DNA from 3 places in the Aphanothece sacrum FPU1 genome. Region 2 is predicted to be linked to each of the others. Evidence: predicted binding sites of a transcription regulator. Region 2 holds the regulator's gene; each other region holds the start of a gene.

Region 1 (7,591 bases), on a different contig from region 2:
ACAAAGCCCTAAAAAATAGGGCAAGCATTGCTCACCCTATTGATCAGTTTAGGAAACCTTAGACTTAGTAGTCAAAGTCCCCACCACCGCCACCACCTGCAGAAGGTTTTTCTTTCTCAGGTTTGTCCACTACAATACATTCAGTGGTTAAGACCATTCCCGCAATAGAAGCAGCATTTTGTAAGGCAGAACGAGTCACTTTAGCAGGGTCAACGATCCCTGCATCAAACATATCGGTAAACTCGTTATTAGCCGCATCATAACCTACGTTAAAGGGTTTTTCTTTGACGCGCTCAGCAATAACCGCTCCGTTTTGACCCGCATTTTCTGCAATACGTTTTAGAGGTGCGGTTAAAGCACGCGAAACAATTAAAGCTCCTGTTAATTCTTCATTGAGTAGGTTATCTTTAGCCCAAGTTTCTAAGTCAGGAGTCAAATGAGCTAAGGTAGTACCACCCCCAGGAACAATACCTTCTTCTACAGCAGCTTTGGTAGCATTGATCGCATCTTCTAAACGCAGTTTACGATCTTTCATTTCGGTTTCAGTAGCAGCACCCACTTTGATGACAGCCACACCACCGGATAATTTCGCTAACCGTTCTTGCAATTTTTCTTTATCGTAAGAAGATTCGGTTTCTTCCATTTGACGACGAATTTGCTCACAACGACCCTTAACGGCTGCTTCGTTGCCTTCGGCGATAATGGTGGTATTATCTTTGGTTAAGGTGATACGACGGGCTTTACCAAGCATTTCTATCTTAGTATTTTCCAGTTTCAGACCCGCATCTTCGCTGATGACTTTACCACCAGTCAGGATGGCAATATCTTCTAACATTTGTTTACGGCGATCGCCAAATCCAGGTGCTTTAACCGCAGCAACAGTCAGAACGCCCCGTAGACGGTTGACAACTAAGGTGGCTAAAGCTTCTTTTTCAATGTCTTCTGCAATAATAACTAAGGATTTGCCTTGACGAGCAACTTGTTCTAAAACAGGTACTAAATCTTGAACTAAGGCGATTTTTTTATCGGTGAGTAGAATGCAAGGATCGTCTAAAATTGCTTCCATGCGTTCGGGATCAGTGACAAAATAAGGGGAAATATACCCTTTATCAAAACGCATCCCTTCGGTAATTTCCAGTTCGGTGAACATGGATTTTCCTTCTTCTAAGGAAATTACACCTTCTTTGCCCACTTTATCCATAGCATCGGCAATCATTTTACCGACTTCTTCGTCGTTTCCAGCAGAAATAGACCCAACTTGGGCGATCGCTTTGGAATCTTCTACGGGTTTAGCGTGTTCGGCAATTTTGGAAACTAAAAAGTCAGTAGCTTTATCAATGCCTCGTTTGAGAGAAATGGGGTTAGCTCCTGCGGCGACGTTCCGTAACCCTTCTTTAACGATAGCATGGGCTAAAACGGTGGCGGTAGTGGTTCCGTCTCCGGCCACATCGTTGGTTTTAGAAGCAGCTTGACGAATTAGAGATACTCCGGTATTTTCGATATGATCTTCTAACTCAATTTCTTTAGCAATGGTGATCCCATCGTTAACAATTTGGGGGGCCCCAAATTTTTTCTCTAGTACAACATTACGACCTTTGGGACCAAGGGTCACGGCCACAGCTTCAGTCAGAATGTCCATGCCTCTTTCTAAGGCACGGCGGGCATCTTCATTGTAGACAATAATTTTAGCCATAATATGATATCTCCAATCAGTCGATTAATGAACTTGGGTGATAAATGCAATGTTGAGGGAATGAGTTATCCTTATCTACTTAGGCGACAGTTGCTAAGATATCTTTTTCTGATAACAATACGTAATCTTCGCCAGCTAGTTTGACATCGGTGCCAGCATACTTAGAATAGAGGACTTTATCGCCTACTTTGACTTCTAATGCAGAACGGGTTCCGTCATCGTTGCGTTTACCAGGCCCCACGAAAACTACTTCTCCAATTTGGGGTTTTTCTTTGGCGGTGTCAGGTAGTAAAATTCCTCCAGCGGTTTTTTCTTCTGAGGCACTGACTTTGACAAATACGCGATCGCCAAGGGGTTTGACGGTAGATACGTTAATACTGATTGCTGCCATAAATTAATTAATCCTCTTAATGGTTCTTTTCTAGAAGTCTGTGCTGTCTTAATTAAATTAGCACTCTCACCTTCCGAGTGCTAATCTAACGAAATTAAGGGGTACGTGGCAACTCGTAAAAGGGTACGGGTTCCCGAACTTATTATTTCGCTCAAAGTCTGCAAGTGAGTAGATGTGGATTTTTTGTAGGGGCGGGTTTTTTACAGGAGTTATGATGCTCACAAAGAAATTGAATAAACCCGCCCCTCTTTTATGATGCTCACAAAGAAATTGAATAAACCCGTCCCTCTTTTATAATGCTCACAAAGAAATTGAATAAACCCGTCCCTCTTTTATGATGCTCACAAAGAAATTGAATAAACCCGTCCCTCTTTTATGATGCTCACAAAGAAATCGAATAAACCCATCCCTCTTTTATAATGCTCACAAAGAAAAGGTTATTTATTCTTAATTTACAGTTCTAAAAGAGGAACTCTAATTGCAAGATGAGAGAAAAAAAGCTTAACTAAACGGTTTATAGAAGCAAAGAAATTGTTAATTTAATTTGAGTTAATCCCTGTGGGATCAAGGGTTAAATATGTTATCTCTTAGCTAGGGACTGAATTTACTCCAATAACGTCCCGATTAACAGGACATTTTAAACTAAAAGAATTCTCTAACTTAACCGCTTTTTCTAAGCTTTCCCAAGTATTAGTAAATGGTCGAGAAGCTAAGGTACAAGCTTTCCACTCAGCCCTTACAGGCACTCCTAATTGTTGACACATTCCCCCTCTACGTCCTTCAGTTTGATAATAACGACAATAGCGACAAGATGAGGCGAGAAAATTAGTTGTTTTCATGGGAGTTATTTAAAAAGGGATTATCGGTTGACCCTACGATTTATTATCTGATATCCCCTATTAATTCCTTATTGGGTCTTGTTATGCTTCTTGTATAGGTTTGAGTCTCCTCTTCAATTAAGAAGTCTTCAGAATTTTTTAATATTGTTTTTACAAAAGGATACAGGATGTCTCGATCATCTATATAACTTGTTAAACTATGATCCCTAAAGATAGGTGATTTCCCTAATAACAGCTTGGGGATCAAGGATAAAAATATTGTTAAACGGTATAAACTTGCAAGGTATCTCAGTAATTTTATCTAGATAAACTCCAATCTAAGCTGCCTTAACTTCCTAGAGAATTGTATAACATTAGACATTTTTCTGCCAAGATTGGGACGCACAATGACAACACTTTGACCAACGTTCTAGTTCCCCTGGAGGTGTAGGGCAATTGCACTGAGGACAGAGGGGAAGAAATTGCGATCGCTGTTTAATTACTTGAGTCCATCGCCCAAAGGCTATCTCTGGTGTCATTATAGACTTAGACTCCTGGGGATCACTTAGAGGAGGAACAGGAGGAATAAAACTCGGATGTTGTGGTACTTTATTGTCTACTGCCTCAGAAGACTTTTGCTCTCTTTTGGGGGAACTGTCCCATCCCACTGAAGAAAAACGAATATCTTCTAACGGTTCTGTTCTCACTATATTGTTAAGTTTTATTAATATAAAATACCGTTGTAAGGATAAAGTTTGCGCCCAAACTGCGCTAGAAGTGGCGACCCAGAGGATATTTCTCTGAACAAAAAGTAACCGAGTTTGAGCAGTTACTTGAGGTTCAACAACTGTCTCCCAAGCTTGACACAAATCTTTGTAGCGTCGATAATTGGCAAAATTAGGTTGTTTTTCTAAAGCAGCTAATAGACGATCAAGGGAATTAAAAGTCATATTTAAAGGAATAAGTCAGTAGGTTGAGTTGAACGATAGTGAAACCCAAAAACCACCAGTTCGGTGTTCATCGTGGATAATTTTTTCCACAAATTACCTGATGTCGAACTCAGGCCAGTAGGTTAGGTGGAACCATAGTGAAATCCAACAAAACCCATGTGCTGTGTTGGGTTTCGTTCCTCAAACCAACCGACGGAAATGGTTTATTGATGATCTCCCATATACCAAGTTAAAACACCCCCCAAAATTGCTAATGCAGCTAAAGCTAATAAAACAGATTGTAAACCAAATAAAGTTTCAGCAATACCGGCCAAAACTAAGGGTAAAGAAAGAGCAATATTAACCGCATTATTTTGTAATCCAAACACCTTACCACGCATTTGAACTGGAGTTTCTGCCTGAATGGTGGTTTGCATGGGAACACCGATAAAAGCGGCAAATAAACCTAAAAAAGTAGTCATAATTAAAGTTGACCAAAGACTATTAGTAGAGACAGATAACCCAAACAAAGAAACTGCCATTCCGAAAGAACCTAATAAACCCAATTGACTGTGACGAAATTTTTGGCCCCAATTCCCTAAAATTCCTGCTCCTAAAGCCATTCCTAAACCGCCACCTGCTAACAAAAAGCCAAATTGTTCTGCTTTCATACCTGGAATTGTTTCAGCCATCCGTACGGCCAAAACTGACAAAGCGGCAAAGATAGAAAAGAGAATGACCAATTGAAATAAGGCATTACGAACCCGATAATTACTACCTAAATAACGAATACCATCTTTAATATCATCAAATACATGAGGACGTTCTTTTTGATAATGTTTTGCTTTTTCTCCTGTGCGGAGTAACAATAACATTAATCCCGAAATAGAATAAGCTGCACCTACAACAAATGATTTTCCTTCTTCCCAGGAAAATCCCCAAAATTCGGCTAATCTTGCTGAGACTTCTAATAAAGGTTCTCCAATGGCAAAACCGACAATAGTCATGGCCATCATAGTAGTAGTAAACAAAGAATTAGCTGATAGTAAGTGACGACGTTTAACTACTAAAGGAATAGTCACTTGTTCAGCAGGTGCAAAAAATTGAGTGATAGTTGAATCAATAAAACTGAGAATTAATAAAATCAAAAAACCGACCGGCAAGAAAAATATATCTTGAGTGTGAGAGTGCCATCTTCGTAACCAAATTGGCAGCCAATTTACCGATAAAGCAATAGTTTTGTCTTGAGATAACCAAAGTAAAGGAGGAATAATAAAAACCAATACAGCGCGAACAAGATTAGAAATTACTAATACCTCTTTTTTGGGCCAACGATCAACATAAACCCCTGCCAAAGTTCCAAATAAAATTGCTGGAATTGTAAAAGTAATCATAATCGCGGATACCCAACCACTAATAGGCTGATTTTCCCCTTGAAAATGGCCTGCAATTAAAGCGATCATTAAGACTAGATAGACTTTATCCGCTAATTGGGAAAATACTTGTCCTGTCCAGAGAATGAGAAAGCGAGGATTCTCTAAAACGGCGGCAAATCCCTGTCTGGGAGTTGGAATAGGAGGAGGAGGAGGCTGACGATCCATAGGAGTAGATAAAGGAGTTTTATTAGACAATTCTGCCGATTCATCGGGAACCGATGGGGTTGACTCGGATTGGGAAACGGTCATATTTTTGGTTAGGGTTTGTCAGAAATTACACAATTTTTATTAAACCTTAAAACTCTAACTCTGATAAAGTATCTACGAGGGTAGCTGCGCGAAAAGAACGGCCTAGATGGTATTGGGCATACTCTCTGAGCAAGTGTTCCACTCTAACCCAAGTCACAGACTCCTCATAAGCAACCGCTTCTTCCTCAAATTGTGGTAAAGAAGAGAGGTTTAGTTGTTGTAACAAGCTTAATTCTAAGGAACCTAGTTGATGATTAATCAGGGGTAAAGTCCAGGCACTTGGAGCAATAATAGATAGTTTAACTGTTTGTGCGATGGTTTCACGGGTTGATAAATTAATCAGTCCTCCCGCTTCAAAACTAAAACCGACTCTCCACTTAGCATCTGTAAAATTCCCAACTATGGTTTCTTGGGTGAGACAACAACGTTGTACTTCCGGTACCATACCGGCGATCGCTAATAAATGAAAGATCCCATGGGCTAAATGACCATGTAAACTTTGCTTTTCTGACATTTGTTCTAAACGTCGTAGATGTTCGTTTAGGACTTGATACAATTCGCTTTGAGGCTGTTCGCTTAAGGCCAAACATAATACTACTTCGGCTAAATATTGACTTCCTGCTAATTTCCCTAAATTTTTCGTTAATCCTGGATAAGATTGCAAAATATCGGCTTGAGTAATTTTATCAAGTGATCGCCCTTTAGCAATTAAAAAATTATTGACCACGAATAATTCACACCGTCCCCGCAGTTTAGATTGGTGTTTTCTGGCCCCTGGTGCCACAGCGCGAATTAAGCCAAATTCTGGCGAAAGAATTGTTAATAGGCGATCTGCTTCTCCAATGGGCATTCCTTTTAAAATAATTCCCGTAGTTTGATAAGTTCGACTCATGGACAATAATATATAAATAGTTGGAGATTACAACCTTTTAGGCTGGTGATTTTGACGAACGAGAAAAGCCAGAGGCTAAAAGATTGTTATATGATCAAAAAACCGACACAATGGTAAAAAATCCCATTTATTATTTAGTAGTTTATTATGTCAGTTTTGGCCGCGATCGCTGTTTTAGCCCTATTAATTGTTGTTCATGAATTAGGTCACTTTGCCGCAGCTAGACTGCAAGGTATCCATGTTAATCGATTTTCTATTGGTTTTGGCCCTATTTTACTGAAATATCAAGGGTCACAGACAGAATATGCCCTTCGTGCTTTTCCTTTAGGGGGATATGTGGGATTTCCTGACGATGATCCCCAAAGTAATATTGTCCCAAATGACCCCAATTTATTAAGTAACCGTCCGATTTTAGATCGGGCGATCGTTATTAGTGCGGGAGTCATTGCTAATTTAATTTTTGCTTATTTTCTGTTAGTAGGACAAGCAGGAACGGTTGGCATTCAAGAAATACAACCAGGATTAGTGATACCCAAAGTTGATCCGGCTTCGGCTGCTATGGTAGCAGGAATTGAACCAGGAGACATCATTTTAGGGGTCAATAACCAATCATTAAATAAGTTTCCTGAGGCTACGACTTCTTTTATTGAAATCGTCCAAACTTCTGTTAATAAACCTTTGACTTTTGAGGTGAAAAGAGAAGAAAGTTCTTTAACTTTGACAGTTACACCTCAAGCAAATGAACAAGGACAAGGAAAAATTGGGGTGGCACTTCTACCAAATATTAAGTTAAATCAGGCACATAATTTTCTAGAAGCTTTAACTTATGGTGCAGATACTTATCAGAACTTAGCTATTTTGACCGTTAAAGGTTTTTGGCAACTGATCAGTAATTTTCAAGAAAATGTTCAACAAGTAGCTGGCCCAGTCAAAATTGTAGAATATGGAGCCAATATTGCTAGTCATGATGCCGGTAATTTGTTTCAATTTGGGGCATTAATTAGTATTAACTTAGCCATTATTAATATTTTGCCTTTACCTGCTCTTGATGGCGGTCAATTGGCATTTTTACTCGTGGAAGCTTTGTGGGGAAAACCCTTGCCTAATAAAATCCAAGAGAATATTATGCAGACAGGATTAGTGCTTCTGTTGAGTTTAGGAGTGTTTTTAATTGTTCGTGACA
Region 2 (7,591 bases):
CTGTTTTAGCGAGTAAAGTTTCTTCTATCTGACGAATTTCTCGACGCGATCGCCGTCTATTTTGAGGCAAGGCGATCAAACGAGCAAAGCTTTCTAAGCGATCAGGATTGGTTAGTAATGATACCATAACTGGGGCTTGTTTAGGAACAAAAACTGCTGCCACAGGATTTTTTGTTACCCCACCCTCTAACAAATTGAGGGGACTTTGGGCTAAGATCGAATAGAGACTACCACCAGCGAGGGATAGGAAAAGGACAGCAGTTATAGCGAGGGTGATCAAGAAAGGACGAAACTTCACAGTAATTTTTCTGGGGTGATCGACTACCATTATTGATTGTAATCTGCTTTGATAATTAAAACCGTATTAATCGTTTAAGCTGTTAAGTTAGATAACAATATTCTTTTTTTTACCATTATGTCTCCATATCCACCCCTTTCTCAGATTACAGTTGAAGAATTAGCTAAAAAATTAACACAAAGAGATCATGAGTTACAATTGATAGATGTGCGAGAATTTCATGAAGTAGAGATAGCCTATATCCAAGGGTTTGAAATACTTCCCCTAAGTCAAGCAACCCAATGGTCTGAGGAGATTAACACTCGCTTTAACCCTGAGATAGAAACTTTAGTAATCTGTCATCATGGAATGCGATCGGCCCAGATGTGTTATTGGTTACTGAATAAGGGCTTCACTAATGTTAAAAATGTCTTGGGTGGTATTGATGCTTATTCCCTGAAAGTTGATCCGAGTATCCCTCAATACTAATTATCGGCAACTGAGGGCAAGAACTCAAATCTTCTGCTGTATTTTTTAAGAATCTTGGTTCAACCTGTCTATTTTCTCCCAAGAGGCGTTATACTGTCAGGAAAAATTGACTTAAGATTTTGTTTTTTTAATACAATTAGCCAATTTATCTAATGATGACTGTTGCAACCTCTTTAACTAAACGGTATCAAAATATTTTACGAGCAACTATTCAACATTATATTGCCACGGCCGAACCTGTTGGGTCAAGAACCTTGGTAGAAGAATATAATTTTAGTGTTAGTTCAGCGACTATTCGTCAAGCATTAGGAAAATTAGAAAAAGATGGGTTATTATATCAACCTCATACCTCTGCGGGAAGAATTCCTTCTGACTGTGGTTATCGAATTTATGTTGATAGTTTGATGACACCAGATAATAAAATTGGTCAAAAGATAGAACAACGTTTAACTAAGGAATTAAGACGAGAAACCTATAGTTTTGAGAGTTTGTTACAGAGGGCCACTCAAATTTTAGCTAATTTAAGTGGTTATATTGCCCTAATTACTCTGCCTCAAACTTCTACTAATCAATTACGTCATCTGCAATTAGTTGAAGTTTCTTCAACACAAGTTATGTTAGTTATTGTGACTGAAAATTATCAAACTCAGTCAATTTTAATTGATCTTCCTGCTTCTAATTGTCAAAATGAGTCAAACAATGAAGATAATTTAACGGAAGAATTACATATTTTATCTAATTTTTTAAATGCTCAACTAAAAGGCAAATGTATATCAGATTTTGCTACTTTAAATTGGCGAGAAATTGATCAAAATTTTGCTTGTTATAGAGATTTTTTAAAACAATTATTACAACAATTACATTACTCTTTAAAATCATCAATTTCTACTCCGATAATGGTTCATGGTGTGTCAGAAGTCCTCAGACAACCAGAATTTTCTCAATTACAACAGGTGCAAATGTTGTTACATTTATTAGAAGAAGAACAAGATCAATTATTACCGTTAATTTTTGAAACATTTGAACATCAACCATTAAATAGACGGGTTAGTATTAAAATAGGCTCAGAAAATCCTTTAGAATCTATGCGTCCCTGCACTTTAATTTCGGCTATTTATCGACAGGGTGATATTCCCGTAGGAAGTGTAGGAATTATTGGGCCAACACGAATGTTATATGAGAATACTATCTCCTTAGTTGAATCCACTGCCGATTATTTATCAGAAACGTTACGTTAAATTATGAATTATGAATTATGAATTATGAATTATGAATTATGAATTAAGTAAGTACACAAGATTAATTACCCAAAATTTGTAGTAGGGGCGGGTTTTTTACATAAATCAATGATTCTCACCAAATAAATAAACCTGCCCCTACCGTTGTCTCTGTTAAACTTTATCTAGGTATTAAAACGAAAAATGAACCGATTAAAAAAAGTCAATAAAATTCTAATTTATAATTTATAATTTATTTAAAGGTTATAACCAGGTGGAAACTGAGCGTAAAGTATCAGGAATAGGAGTATCTAGAGGGAATTCTAAAATTGTTTCTGAATAGCCTAAATAACCCGACTCAGAAAAGGAGAGAAGCATTCGAGATAAAGCAACCCAAACAGGTTGATCAAATTCCCAATTACATTCTTTTCTAGTATAACAGGCAATAGATTTCAATGCCCAAAAATAACCATTGCGAACAATAGATCCACCTTTTTTATAAGGGGGTAAATCTTCTTTGTCAATTACCAAAATTTCATCTTTTAAATAAGCTCTCATAACTTATAATAACTATATCTTTTTCTTTTTCTATTAAATCACAAAAAATAAAACCATAGAAATATTGTTAAAAATGAATAATAAGTCAATATATAGGATAATTTTTATAAAAATTGAGCAATTTTTTCTACTGCTAATTCTAAAATTGGTGGCTCATGAACTAAAGCAAATCTAACATAACCCTCACCCTGTTGACCAAACCCCGCACCAGGAGATACAGCTACTCCTGTTTGAGCAACTAACTCAGTACAAAATTCAATAGATCGTCTTTCCCAAGGTTTAGGTAACTTAGCCCAAACATACATTGTTGCTTGAGGATAATCAACTGGCCAACCCCTATTATTTAACGCTTTAATAAAAGTATCCCGTCGCTTTTGAAACCTTGCTACAGTCTCTTTAACCGTCTCTTGAGAACCTTGCAAGGCAGCGATCGCCCCATTTAAAATGCCTCGATATTGATTAAAATCAACGACGGCTTTAACTTGTCTAAGTGCCTTAATAATTTCAGCATTACCGATAGCATAACCAATACGAAACCCTCCCATATTATAAGATTTCGAGAAGCTAAATAATTCAATAGATAAAGACTTATCTCGATCTGCTTGAAAAATAGACGGAGGTGAAGCAATACCATCAAAAACAATATCCGCATAAGGAAAATCATGGACTAAAATTAACCCATGTTTCTCACAAAAAACAACAGCTTCCTCAAAAAAAGATAAAGGGGCGATCGCGGTTGTTGGGTTGTGGGGATAACTCAAGAGCATTAAACGAGCTTTAGCCAATACCGAAGACGGAATATCAGGGAAAATAGGCAAAAATTGATTCTCGGACCGTAAGGGCATAGGATAAATTTGTCCCCCGGCTAAATAGACACCCCCCGCATGAGAAGGATAACCCGGATCGAGTAATAAAGCATAATCTCCCGGATTAAGGAACGCTAGGGGCAAATGAGCCGTCCCTTCTTGAGAACCGATCAACGGTAACACCTCCGTCTGAGGATTAACCGGAATACCGAAACGTTGAGTATACCAATGAGCCACCGCTTCCCGGAAATCATGAGTCCCATGATAGAGTAAATAACCGTGAGTCGTTGGGTCATGTAACGACTGCTCAATAGTAGCGATCGCCACCGCCGAGGCCTGAAGATCGGACGATCCCAAGGATAAATCTAGGATAGTTTTCCCAGAGGCGATCGCTTGAGACTTAGACCGATCCATATCGGCAAAAACATTAGTTTGCAGGGCTTGTAGGCGGTTGGCAAAACGCATAGTTCATTTAATCGTGGGTCAGATGAGGATCAAGCATTGATTGAAGTTGTTGTTTACCGATCGCCCCTTCATAAGAAACTAAAAGTTCTTGTCCCTTAAAGAGTCTAATAGCGGGAACCCCTTCTACTTGGCATTTTGAACGAGCATTAGGGTTAGGATCAACCGCTAATTTCACCACCTTGAGGCGATCGCCATACATTTCCGCAAGGGCCTTGACGGAAGGAGAAACCAGACGACAGGGGCCACACCAGTCTGCCCAAAAATACACTAATACAGGGACATCGGAGTTAAAGACTTCTGTTTCAAAGTTAGGATCAGTAATTTCGAGAACACTACTCATTTTGATAATTGATAAATTCGAGGTAATTATCTATTGTCGATTTTTGAACGTTGATGAATATTAGAGATTATCGAGTTGTTTGCGTAACTGTTCTAATTCATCATCAACCACTGAATCTTTAGAAGTCCCTTGTGGGGGTAAAGACTTTTGATCCATAGAAGAACCTGAGATTTGTTGACCAGTCCCAGAACCCGAAAACTGAGCTTTGAGCATAGCTAATTCGTCTTCTACATCACTTCCTGATTCTAAAGCAGCCCATTGATTTTCCACCCCAGTTCCGGCCAATTCTCCCATAGCTTGAGAACGAGCTTCCATGTCTAAGACCTTGTTTTCCATGCGTTCAAAAGCGGCCATAGAACTGCCCACATCCATGTTGCCCAAAGTTTTGTTGACTTCTTCGGTTGCTTTAGCTGCTTTTGCTCTAGCGATGAGCATATTTTTCTTAGTTTTAGCTTCAGAAATTTTGCTCTCTAAAGCCACTAAATTACGGCGTAGGGTATCAACTTGACTATTTTGCATATCGAGTTGTCCTTTCATGGTAGTGGCTGTTTCCGTAAAGGTTTTTTTACGGACTAAGGCCTCTCTGGCCAAAGACTCCTCTCCTTTAGAAAGAGCTAGTTTAGCCCGTTGTTCCCATTTATTGGATTCAGAGAGATTTTGTTTATATTGTTGTTCAGTGCGGTTACGATCAGCCATAGAACGAGCGACAGCTTGTTTCAATTGAATCAAGTCCTCATTCATGTCAATGATCGTTTGTTCTAAAACTTTTTCAGGGTCTTCGGCTTTACTAACCAGATCATTAAGGTTAGCGCGGACAACTCGGCTTAGGCGATCAAATAATCCCATGATTCTATATTATCCTCTCAGGGTTTACAGGGTGGAGTCAAAGTTTAAAATATTGATTGCTTTTTCTAGTTTGGCATATCACAGGTCAAGAATTGCTGTAGTTAGGGTAGTTTCGTAGGTTGGGTTGAGGAACGAAACCCAACAGACAGATTTTTTTTGTGAGGTAAGGGCGAGTTTATTTAATATATTGCTTAAAATCCCGTTTCCTAGGCTCTCCATCTATAATCAAATAAAATGTAGCGATAGCTACGTTTTACCTCCCTGGTGAAGAATGGATATTCATTTCGATACTTTATTGGGATTTCCTAACGTTACGATTTTCACTTGTTATCAAAAAGAAGGATTTATTATTTTAGAATTAGAGTTGACTAATCAAGGAATTAACTGTCCTCATTGTCAAACTTATACTGATAAATTACATCTTAAAGGAAGATTTCAAGATAAAATTGCTACTGTTAATAATCACACCCTAATAATATATGGATGTTAAAGCCGCCGTTGCTCTTGCCCCTGGCCAACCTCTTAGTATTGAAAAAGTACAATTAGAAGGGCCCAAAACCGGAGAAGTATTAGTTGAAATTAAAGCCACAGGGGTTTGTCACACGGATGCTTATACCCTCTCAGGAAAAGACCCAGAAGGGTTATTTCCGGCTATTCTAGGTCATGAAGGGGCAGGTATGGTAGTTGAGGTCGGGGCGGGCGTAATTAGCCTTAAACCTGGCGATCATGTGATTCCTCTTTACATCCCGGAATGTCGTCAGTGTGAGTATTGTCTTAGCCTAAAAACGAATCTTTGTCAAGCAGTACGAGCAACCCAAGGACGGGGGTTAATGCCGGATGGAACTAGTAGGTTTTCTTTAGGGGGTGAGAAACTGTATCATTATATGGGAACTTCTACTTTTTCTAACTATACTGTATTACCAGAAATTTCCTTAGCTAAAATTAGAGAAGATGCCCCTTTTGATAAAGTTTGTTATATCGGTTGTGGGGTAACAACTGGTATCGGTGCTGTCATTAATACGGCTAAAGTTGAACCGGGTTCTAAGGTTATTGTTTTTGGGTTAGGGGGTATTGGTTTAAATGTGATTCAAGGAGCAAAAATGGTCGGGGCAGATATGATTATAGGAGTAGATATTAACCCCAAAAAACGCAGTTTAGCTGAAAAATTTGGCATGACACATTTTGTAAATCCTCAGGAAGTAGTGGGAGATTTAGTGCCATATTTAGTCGATTTAACTAAGGGTGGGGCAGATTATACTTTTGAATGTATTGGTAATGTTAAATTGATGCGACAGGCCTTAGAATCATGTCATAAAGGATGGGGAGTTTCTACTATTATTGGAGTAGCCGGTGCGGGAGAAGAAATTAGTACCCGTCCCTTTCAATTAGTAACAGGAAGGGTCTGGAAAGGAACGGCTTTTGGTGGAGCAAGAGGACGTACCGATGTGCCAAAAATTGTTGATTGGTACATGGACGGTAAAATTAATATTGATGATTTGATTACTCATGTAATGCCATTAGAAAAGATTAATGATGCGTTTGAGTTAATGCACCAAGGAGAATCCATTCGTAGTGTTATTATGTTTTAGTTTAAGCAGGTAGATTTTTTATTGACTCTGGATGTAAATAAACAATATCCACTACATAAGTATTTTTGCTAATGTAGCCTATCAGATCGGCGATCGCACTATTAATTATGTAGGGTGGAAAAGCGTGCGCGTAATCCACCATGAAATCAATAAGCGTAACTCCTAGGTGCGTTACACGCACCTAGGAGTTACGCATTGACAGAATCCTATAAATGTGTATCTAGGTAGAACGGTATAAAATAATACAAAAAACTACCGTGAATGAATATCACTGGCGATCGTTCAATGGTTCAAACAATTGAAAAATCGTAGCTAGATTATAGTAATAATGTACGATTCGTAACTCCTAGCACGTTTTCGCACCCTACAAGATCAGCGATCGCACTATAGTGCGGGTTCACCAAATTCAGGAAGGGCTACTTTAACTTCTGTCGAGTTGTAACCAAAGGCTTCAACTTGAGATTTAATAAGTTCAAGGGAATCATAATAAGCAAGACTTATTCCTTTATAGAAGGAGGAATCTTCACCTTTAATGTTAGCTTCTTTAATCTGTTGTAGTGACTCGTTGTACTTTTCTTTGAGAAGAAGTACATGATCTTTAATAAAATTAACTGATTCTGGATTCATTGTCCTCTTTCCTTAAGTATTCCTTCAAGTATGGTTTTCTGCTCTATTTGTCGCTTGATATCGCTTTGCCATTTTTGAGGAAGGGCTTTTTGTTGTCTGGGATCAAGATTATTAAAGTTAGATATATATTTTTGAGGGTTTCTAATTTTATCTTCATGTTCTGAAATTTGCTTATTTATAGAGTCAATACCCTTTTGAATTTCAGTGTTTGACCTTGTGGTATATTCGTTATAGAAGCCAGAGTGTTTACCTCCTTGTTGAGCAATATTATATGCTTCATTCACTATTTTATCCTTAGTTATATCTGAGCTTCTCTAATACAACTATTATAACTATAATACGAGATCGCCTATGTATTAGGTTATTATCGTTGGGTT
Region 3 (7,591 bases), on a different contig from region 2:
TCGTAAGCATCCTCCATTAATTGGGCGGTTTGCACTAAGTCAATGATATGAACCCCGTTGCGGGCCGTATAAATATACGGGGCCATTTTCGGGTTCCAACGGCGGGTCTGATGACCAAAGTGTACCCCAGACTCTAACAATTCAGCGAGAGAAACAACTGGCATATTAATATGAACTCCTATTCGGGTTTATCCTCCATCTAGGTGTATTTCTCACAAGAAACACCCGAAGTCCCAGATGTGCGATATTTAGACAACTTTTCTAGCTTAACACACAAGAGAAATATTGAAGGACAATGTAATGAGTCTCAACAAGCACAAAGAAACATGGCTTTTGCTAAGGCTAAACGCTTTGTTAAAAACGCGAGTCAGCAAGGTGGTGTCGGACCTGAAGCGCAGCCTCCCTCATTTCAAAATCCTAGGCAAAATGCGAATGATCTTTCAGAGATTCAGACTGACAGAGCGACTGAATTTTTAATGGCAGTATGTCCAGCACTTTCAGAAACTACTGTTAAACGACGCGCTCAGACACTACAATCTTGGTTAAAGATATTTCTTAAATACTGGTAAGAGAAGAAAGTACAGAATTTTTTAACTCAATACGGTACATCGTAGGGGCCTAATAGGTTCCCCCGAAATCTTGGTAGAAATTGTGTGCTGGAGCTACAATATTTCAACGGGGGGGTTACGACGCGAATAATAACTTATTAGTTTTTCCTCAAAATCATTGCCGCGTCTAACCCACCCTACAATCAGGTAAGATTTTATATCAGCATAAGTACAGGAGAGTATTTTAATTAGGACGTATTCCCCCAAATAAACCAATTTCAAATATTTTCATAAAACAATCAACATCAACAAAACCGATATTTCTTAACCATTCACATTGAGTTTCGACTAAAGTTAAAATATTAGCAGTTTTATCAGCACGACTATAATATTGTTTATCAATTTCTTCTCTTGATTTGTGAGGTTCTTTATCTTGATGAAAAGCATAAAGAGAATCAACAAATAGCTCATCAAATGCTTTTTCACCTAACTTTGAATGAGAAGCAATATGTTCTAAATTAAGAAATAATCCCCCAGGTTTCAGAATTTGATATATCTCTTGATAAATTTCTTGTTTTCTCTTATCGGGTTGATGATGAATAGCAAAACCTGAGACAATTACATCAAATGGAGCATCTTCACTCAGAGAATTTATCCAGTTATTTTCACCAAAGTTTTGAGTAATAAAATTAGATTTATATTGAATTCCTATATTATCTTGTGCTGCTTGAATCATGTCATCTGAAAGGTCTAGAAAACAGCCTGTAGCATCAGGATAATCTTGATAGATAGCTTTTCCTAAAACTCCATCGCCACAACCTAAATCCAGAAAATTATTAACCTTAGATTGGGTTAAATTGATGAGACGAAGAATGATTTCAATTTGTTCTTTAGCTAAGGGAATCGCGCCTCTAACTCCTGTTAAAAAAGCTTGAGAGACTTCGGCTTTTTGCCAAACTTTATAATCTTGATTTTCAGACATTGAGGTTAATAAAGAACAGAACAAAGATTTGATTTTTTAACTCATTCCTAAACTTTCTAAAGCTAATTGAATATTTTTCCGTACAGATGTAGCTGAAGTATTTAATGCTTGTTTTTCAATTTCAGTCAAAGTCACTTCTAAAATTTGTTTTACCCCACTACATCCTAATAAACAGGGAACCCCTAGAAAAATATCATTTAACCCATATTCCCCTTGCAAATAAGCTGCCGTCGGTAGGAGTCGAGACTGATTTCTTAAGATAGTTTCTACCATTAAACAAGCGGAAGAAGCAGGTGCATAATAAGCCCCCCCTGTTTGCAATAATTTGACGATTTCTGCCCCTCCGTTGCGGGTTCTTTCCACTAATCGATTAATGGTTATTTCGTCTAAAAGTTCCGTAATGGGAATGCCATTAACGGTACAATAACGAGGTAATGGTAACATTAAATCTCCATGGCCTCCCAACACCATCGCGGTAACATTGGCAGTAGAAATCCCCAACTCCATCGCAATAAAGGTTTGTAGACGGGAAGAATCTAATACTCCTGCCATTCCCATCACTTGATATGGGGGTAGATCAGTTGCTTTCCACGTGAGATAGGTCATTACATCTAAGGGATTGGTAATCACCAAAAAAATCGCATTAGGAGAGTATTTAATGGCTTGTTGAGCCGCGTTAACGACAATTTTGGCATTAATTTGGGTCAAATCGTCTCGTGTCATCCCTGGAGTACGAGGACGGCCAGCCGTAATTACCACTAAATCAGAGTTTGCGGTGTCCTCATAACTATTAGTGCCGATAATTTGGCTATTATGTAACTCAATGCCTTGGGCTGCAATTAAATCGAGGGCAATTCCTTGGGGTAATCCTTCGATAATATCCAATAACACCACATCAGCCAGATTTTTCTCGGCGATACGCTGAGTTAGGGTTCTGCCTACATTACCGGCCCCAATAACAGAAACCCTTGCCGATTGACAAGTCAGAAAAGAATCGTCAGAGACATTCATATATACTCAAAGTTAAGCAAACTCAAGCTAATTCTAGTTGATCGATGCGTAACCAAACATTCGGTGTGGGAACGGAGAATTTGACTAACGCATATTCATCATTGAAATCTACGACTTCTCCTTTAGTTTCAAATAGATAGGGAGGAAAGCGCGAATCGCTGGCCTTTGCTTCTAGACTATTTTCTAGTTTGTCCCGTACGGCACGAACTAAAGTACCTTTTTTTATTGTATCTGCCATAATTGTCACTTATGCTGAGTTTTTTTCCCGACTTTTGAATTTTACCAAAAATTTACGGTTTTAGTGCTTAATAGTATTAATTCTCAAGCTTGGGCCATACGAATCTGAAAACAACACCATTGTTGACGTTTCCAAAGGGCCGCCACTATCCATCCATGTTGTTCTAGGGTATCGGCGATCGCTTGAGACTGTTCTAATAAAATGCCGCTTAAAATGCCCCAAGCATTAGGTTTAGCTAGTTTAGAGAATTGGGGAATTAATTCAATAATCACTTCAGCTAAAATATTACAAATAATCCCGTCTACTCCTTCTGGCACTAATTCTAACAATTGTTCAATACTCCCTTGATTAATCACAAGGGAAGAAGGATTAATGTTGTTGAGATGACGGTTATGAAGGACTGCTTGCACCGACAGAGGATCGATATCTACCGCATAAGCTTGAGCCGCACCTAATAATATAGCACCAATGGAAAGAATGCCTGATCCGGCACCGATATCAGCTACAGTGAGTCCACTGGTGGGCTTAGATAATCGCATTTCTAGGGACTCTAAACACAGTTGAGTAGTTTGATGGGTTCCTGTACCAAAAGCAGCCCCAGGATCAAGACGAAGAATCAAACGATCGCTTTTTTCAGGGGGGGTTAACCAAGCTGGATAAATCAAAAATAGATCCCCTACCTCTGTGGGTTCCCAGTGTTGTTTCCAACTTTGGGCCCAATCTTCTTCATCGATTAACTTCCAACGGGCCAGAGGTTGAGGTAATTCGAGAATGAGTGCGTCTTGTTGTAACCAAAGGGATAAGGCGGACAAATCGAGAGATTGATACTGAAGTTGGGGGACATAAGCCCGAATAACGTAAGATTTTCCCTTAATTTCCTGAACCATGCCCGAACAGCCAAATTTTTCTAATCGCCAAAAAATGGAGTCTTCTAAATCAGGGTGACATAAAATTGTAATTTCCCACCAGCTTGTTGACATGAGAATGGGGTATGAGGAACAGTGAACAGTTACCAGTTATCAGTTATCAGTTATCAGTTACTACCGCAAACAAGTCCATAGCTTGAAGCAACGAATATTTTTATTTCTATCCCCCTAAAAGGGGGAGGTTTTCAAACCAAAATTTCTGATAACTGATTTGTGTAATACTTACAGCTTAACTGTATAAGCGTCTCGAATACCAGCGACTTTGGTAATTTCAGATAATAATCCTTCGGGTAAGGGATCATCAAGACTCACTGCCATAACTGCATCACCGCGAACGATTTTCCGTCCTACTTGCATACTGGCAATATTGACGTTAAAACTACCCAATAAAGAGCCAATTTGCCCAATAATCCCTGGCATATCTCGGTGTACCGTAAATAACATATAATTACTCGGTGGCACATTAATGGGGAATCCATCTACATCAGTGATCCTGATTTCGCCGTCACTCAAAAGCGCACCCGTAACAGAATGTTCTCCCATTGAACCTTGGGCCGACAGATGAAGGGAACCAGAATAGTCACGAACCGAAGCGTCACGGGTTTCGATAATGCGTATACCTCGTTCTTTAGCTTCGATCGCGGCGTTAACATAGTTAACCCGTTCTCGTAAGGCTTGAGAAAGCAGTCCTTTCATGGCGGCCACAACTAAGGGTTGAGTTTTATTAGTGGCTAGTTCTCCTTGAAAACGAACGGTTAAGCGTTCAATACGTCCTCCGGCCAGTTGACCGACTAAATTACCTAAAGTTTCGGACAATTTCAGGTAAGGGCGCAATTTTTCCATGACATCGGGGGTTAAACCGGGAATATTGACCGCCGAACGGGCAGTTAAGCCTAATAATACATCCCTGATTTGTTCAGCTACATCAATCGCTACATTTACTTGCGCTTCAGCCGTAGACGCGCCTAAATGGGGGGTTAAAATTACACTTTCTAAACCTCGCAGTTTAGATTCTCCGAGGGGTTCTTCTTCAAATACATCGAGGGCGGCCCCTGCGATTTGACCAGCTTCTACCGCTTCTGCTAGGGCATCTTCATTTACAATACCCCCACGAGAACAGTTAATTATACGGGCGGTAGGTTTCATTTTAGCTAAAGCCTCCCGTCCGATGAGGTGGGTAGTTTCGGGAGTTTTGGGAACGTGAAGGGTAATATAATCGGATTCAGCAAAGAGTAAATCCAGGTCAACTAGGGTACATCCTAACTGTTCAGCACGGTCTTGAGAAATAAAGGGGTCAAAGGCTAATATTTTCATGCCCATTGCTTTAGCCACGTTGGCCACATGGGAACCAATTTTTCCTAAGCCTACCACGCCCAAAGTTTTCTTATAGACTTCTGTCCCCATAAAATTCTTACGATCCCATTTATTAGCTTTCATGGATTGGTTGGCTTGGGGAACATGACGGGATAGGGATAACATCATAGCTAGGGCGTGTTCAGCCGCCGCAATGGTATTACCTTCGGGAGAGTTAACTACGACGATACCCTGACGAGTGGCAGACGGTACATCGATATTATCTACCCCGACACCAGCCCGTCCAATGATTTTGAGTTGGGTTCCGGCTTCAATAATCTCTTTAGTTACGCGGGTTCCAGAACGAAGCATGAGGGCATCGTATTCAGGGATGATTTTGACCAATTCTTCGGCGGATAACCCTGTTTTAACGTCTACTTGCGCTACTTGGGAGAGGATATCAATGCCTACTTGGTCAATGGGGTCGGATACAAGAACTTTTGCCATAGTGCTTTGTCTGTGTCGGGGTGATCAGTTATTGTCGTAAGTCTCATGGTTGCAGTAGCTTATTGTAGCGGTCTATGTGCGCTTTTCTCCTAAATCGTTAAAAAGATTTCCAGTTTTGCTGTTTAAATAAGACCAGGGGTTCTAAACTTCTGGGTTAAAACCAAATAATGTTCACTAATTTAAAGGGGAATTATTAATTATGTCTCAAGAATTATTAAATGAGTTAATGAGTCAATCTGAAGCTTTAAACATTGAAGAAAAGCTGCAGTTAATGCGTTATTTATCAAGTAATCTAAAAACAGATAATAATTTGACCGAAAAACCTCGGCGTAAATGGCGTGAAATTAGCAAACTATAATTTAGCTTTACCTGATGCTTTACATGGATACTGAAGAAACAACCAAAATTTTAAGACAGTGGTTTGAAAGCTGGGTAAAGGATGATATTGAAGCTGTTCTGAACGGCTTATCAGAAACTGTTGTTTTCTATGCTCCCCAGAACGAATACAATCAGGTGATCCCCTATCTTGGGAGGAGAGTGGGACGTCAAGCAGTGGCCGAAGCCTTTGAAATTCGGGCCAAAACCGTTGAACTTCTAAGCTATGATTTACAGGAATTTATTGTTGAGGGCAATAAGGCCTGTATCATTTCTCATACTCAAGAACTCTGCAAACAAACTCAGCAAGTTTTTGAGGTTGAAGATGCCCAATTCATTGTTTTAGATGAAGACGGCAAAATTGCCTCCTGGAGCTTTTACTTTGACCCAAATCTAGAAGTTGCCGCCTTCACAGCCAAATTGGACAAGTGCTTAATTCAGGATGTACAAGGCAATCAACTCCCTGATACTAAAAGGTGGCATTGTAGAAAGATAGGCAGAGGATGTAGAGGTCGCAGAGGAGGCAGAGGAGGATGGAAACAAAGCAAAAACAGACTATAACGCTTTTCTGGGACTCTGGCAAAAGTCTTATCGAAAAGCCTTTGATACTACTTCTCATTTATGGAAATTTCCGAAATGGATTCACTCAAACTACTGCAACCCTTAAAGCTTAGAGATTTGGAGCTACCGAATCGCATGGTGATGGCTCCGCTAACTCGCAGACGAGCTGATTATGATCTCGCGCCGACTCCCCTTAATGCTCTGTATTATGCTCAACGGGCTTCTGCGGGGTTGATCATTAGCGAGGCCACCCAAATTTCTCCCCAAGGCACCAGTCTTCCACGGACGCCCGGAATTTATAGCCCTAAGCAAATTGCTGGTTGGCAATTGGTTACTCAAGCCGTACACGACCGGGGTGGGCGCATTTTTCTCCAACTGTGGCACGGCGGACGGTGTTCTCACCCATCTTTACAACCTCATGGTGCATTACCTGTTGGTCCTAGTGCGATCGCCCCTGGAGAAGAAACCGCGTTAACCGCCACCGAAGATGAAGTTCCCTTTGTTGTTCCGAGATCACTTTTAAGCAGCGAAATTCCTGGCATCATTGCCCAATATCGTCAGGCTGCTGAAAATGCCTTGCGAGCAGGAGCCGACGGGGTGGAAATTCATAGTGCCAGTGGTTACTTACTGGATCAGTTTCTGCAAGATAACAGTAACCATCGCACCGATGCTTATGGGGGCAGTATTGAAAATCGGGCCCGTTTGCTAATGGAAGTCACTGCCGCCGTTATTGAGGTATGGGGACCATATAGGGTAGGTGTGCGTCTGTCTCCAAGTAGTACGTTCCAGGATATGAATGACTCTAACCCGGAAGCTTTATTTAATAATGTAGTGGCTCAGCTTGATCAATTTAAGCTTGCTTATCTCCATATTGTAGAACCCCGAATTAAAGGCAGTCATGACGACTTTACCGAAAAAAAAGTACAGCTTGGTGTTCACCATTTTCGACCCCTATATAGCGGGACCTTAATAACGGCAGGGGGCTATACTCGCGACACGGGAGAGGCTATTATTAATCAGGGTGATGCTGATCTAGTCGCATATGGTAGATTGTTTATTGCCAATCCTGATTTACCTAAACGCTTTGCTCTCAATGCCTCCCTCAATCCCTATCATCGTCCAACATTTACGGGTGGTGATGAACGAGGAT

The links. Region 2 encodes HrcA, which represses chaperone genes, less so after heat shock. Its sites were predicted from a motif close to TTAGCACTCNNANNNTNNGAGTGCTAA; they were not measured.
Positions count from the first base shown of each region.
Region 1: the regulator HrcA is predicted to act here: its motif matches at 2,142-2,168, upstream of groES (co-chaperone GroES).
Region 3: the regulator HrcA is predicted to act here: its motif matches at 3,803-3,829, upstream of prmA (50S ribosomal protein L11 methyltransferase).

Region 1 is NZ_BDQK01000017.1:199,314-206,904, reverse strand. It holds gene groL (chaperonin GroEL) at 65-1,693, opposite strand; gene groES (co-chaperone GroES) at 1,773-2,084, opposite strand; gene AsFPU1_RS20875 (hypothetical protein) at 2,672-2,923, opposite strand; gene AsFPU1_RS20870 (DciA family protein) at 3,277-3,852, opposite strand; gene AsFPU1_RS20865 (MFS transporter) at 4,056-5,516, opposite strand; gene recO (DNA repair protein RecO) at 5,563-6,408, opposite strand; gene rseP (RIP metalloprotease RseP) at 6,556-7,591, shown strand, end outside.
Region 2 is NZ_BDQK01000016.1:248,439-256,029, forward strand. It holds gene AsFPU1_RS19235 (DUF3352 domain-containing protein) at 1-298, opposite strand, end outside; gene AsFPU1_RS19240 (rhodanese-like domain-containing protein) at 416-766, shown strand; gene hrcA (heat-inducible transcriptional repressor HrcA) at 922-2,004, shown strand; gene AsFPU1_RS19250 (hypothetical protein) at 2,248-2,541, opposite strand; gene AsFPU1_RS19255 (LL-diaminopimelate aminotransferase) at 2,646-3,812, opposite strand; gene AsFPU1_RS19260 (thioredoxin family protein) at 3,820-4,152, opposite strand; gene AsFPU1_RS19265 (PspA/IM30 family protein) at 4,213-4,998, opposite strand; gene AsFPU1_RS19270 (hypothetical protein) at 5,270-5,488, shown strand; gene AsFPU1_RS19275 (S-(hydroxymethyl)glutathione dehydrogenase/class III alcohol dehydrogenase) at 5,478-6,587, shown strand; gene AsFPU1_RS19280 (hypothetical protein) at 6,972-7,214, opposite strand; gene AsFPU1_RS19285 (hypothetical protein) at 7,211-7,498, opposite strand.
Region 3 is NZ_BDQK01000013.1:528,886-536,476, forward strand. It holds gene rpsB (30S ribosomal protein S2) at 1-164, opposite strand, end outside; gene AsFPU1_RS13125 (hypothetical protein) at 204-569, shown strand; gene AsFPU1_RS13130 (class I SAM-dependent methyltransferase) at 793-1,530, opposite strand; gene mdh (malate dehydrogenase) at 1,567-2,541, opposite strand; gene AsFPU1_RS13140 (NAD(P)H-quinone oxidoreductase subunit O) at 2,564-2,779, opposite strand; gene prmA (50S ribosomal protein L11 methyltransferase) at 2,863-3,759, opposite strand; gene serA (phosphoglycerate dehydrogenase) at 3,928-5,505, opposite strand; gene AsFPU1_RS22680 (hypothetical protein) at 5,705-5,863, shown strand; gene AsFPU1_RS13155 (nuclear transport factor 2 family protein) at 5,887-6,441, shown strand; gene AsFPU1_RS13160 (alkene reductase) at 6,517-7,591, shown strand, end outside.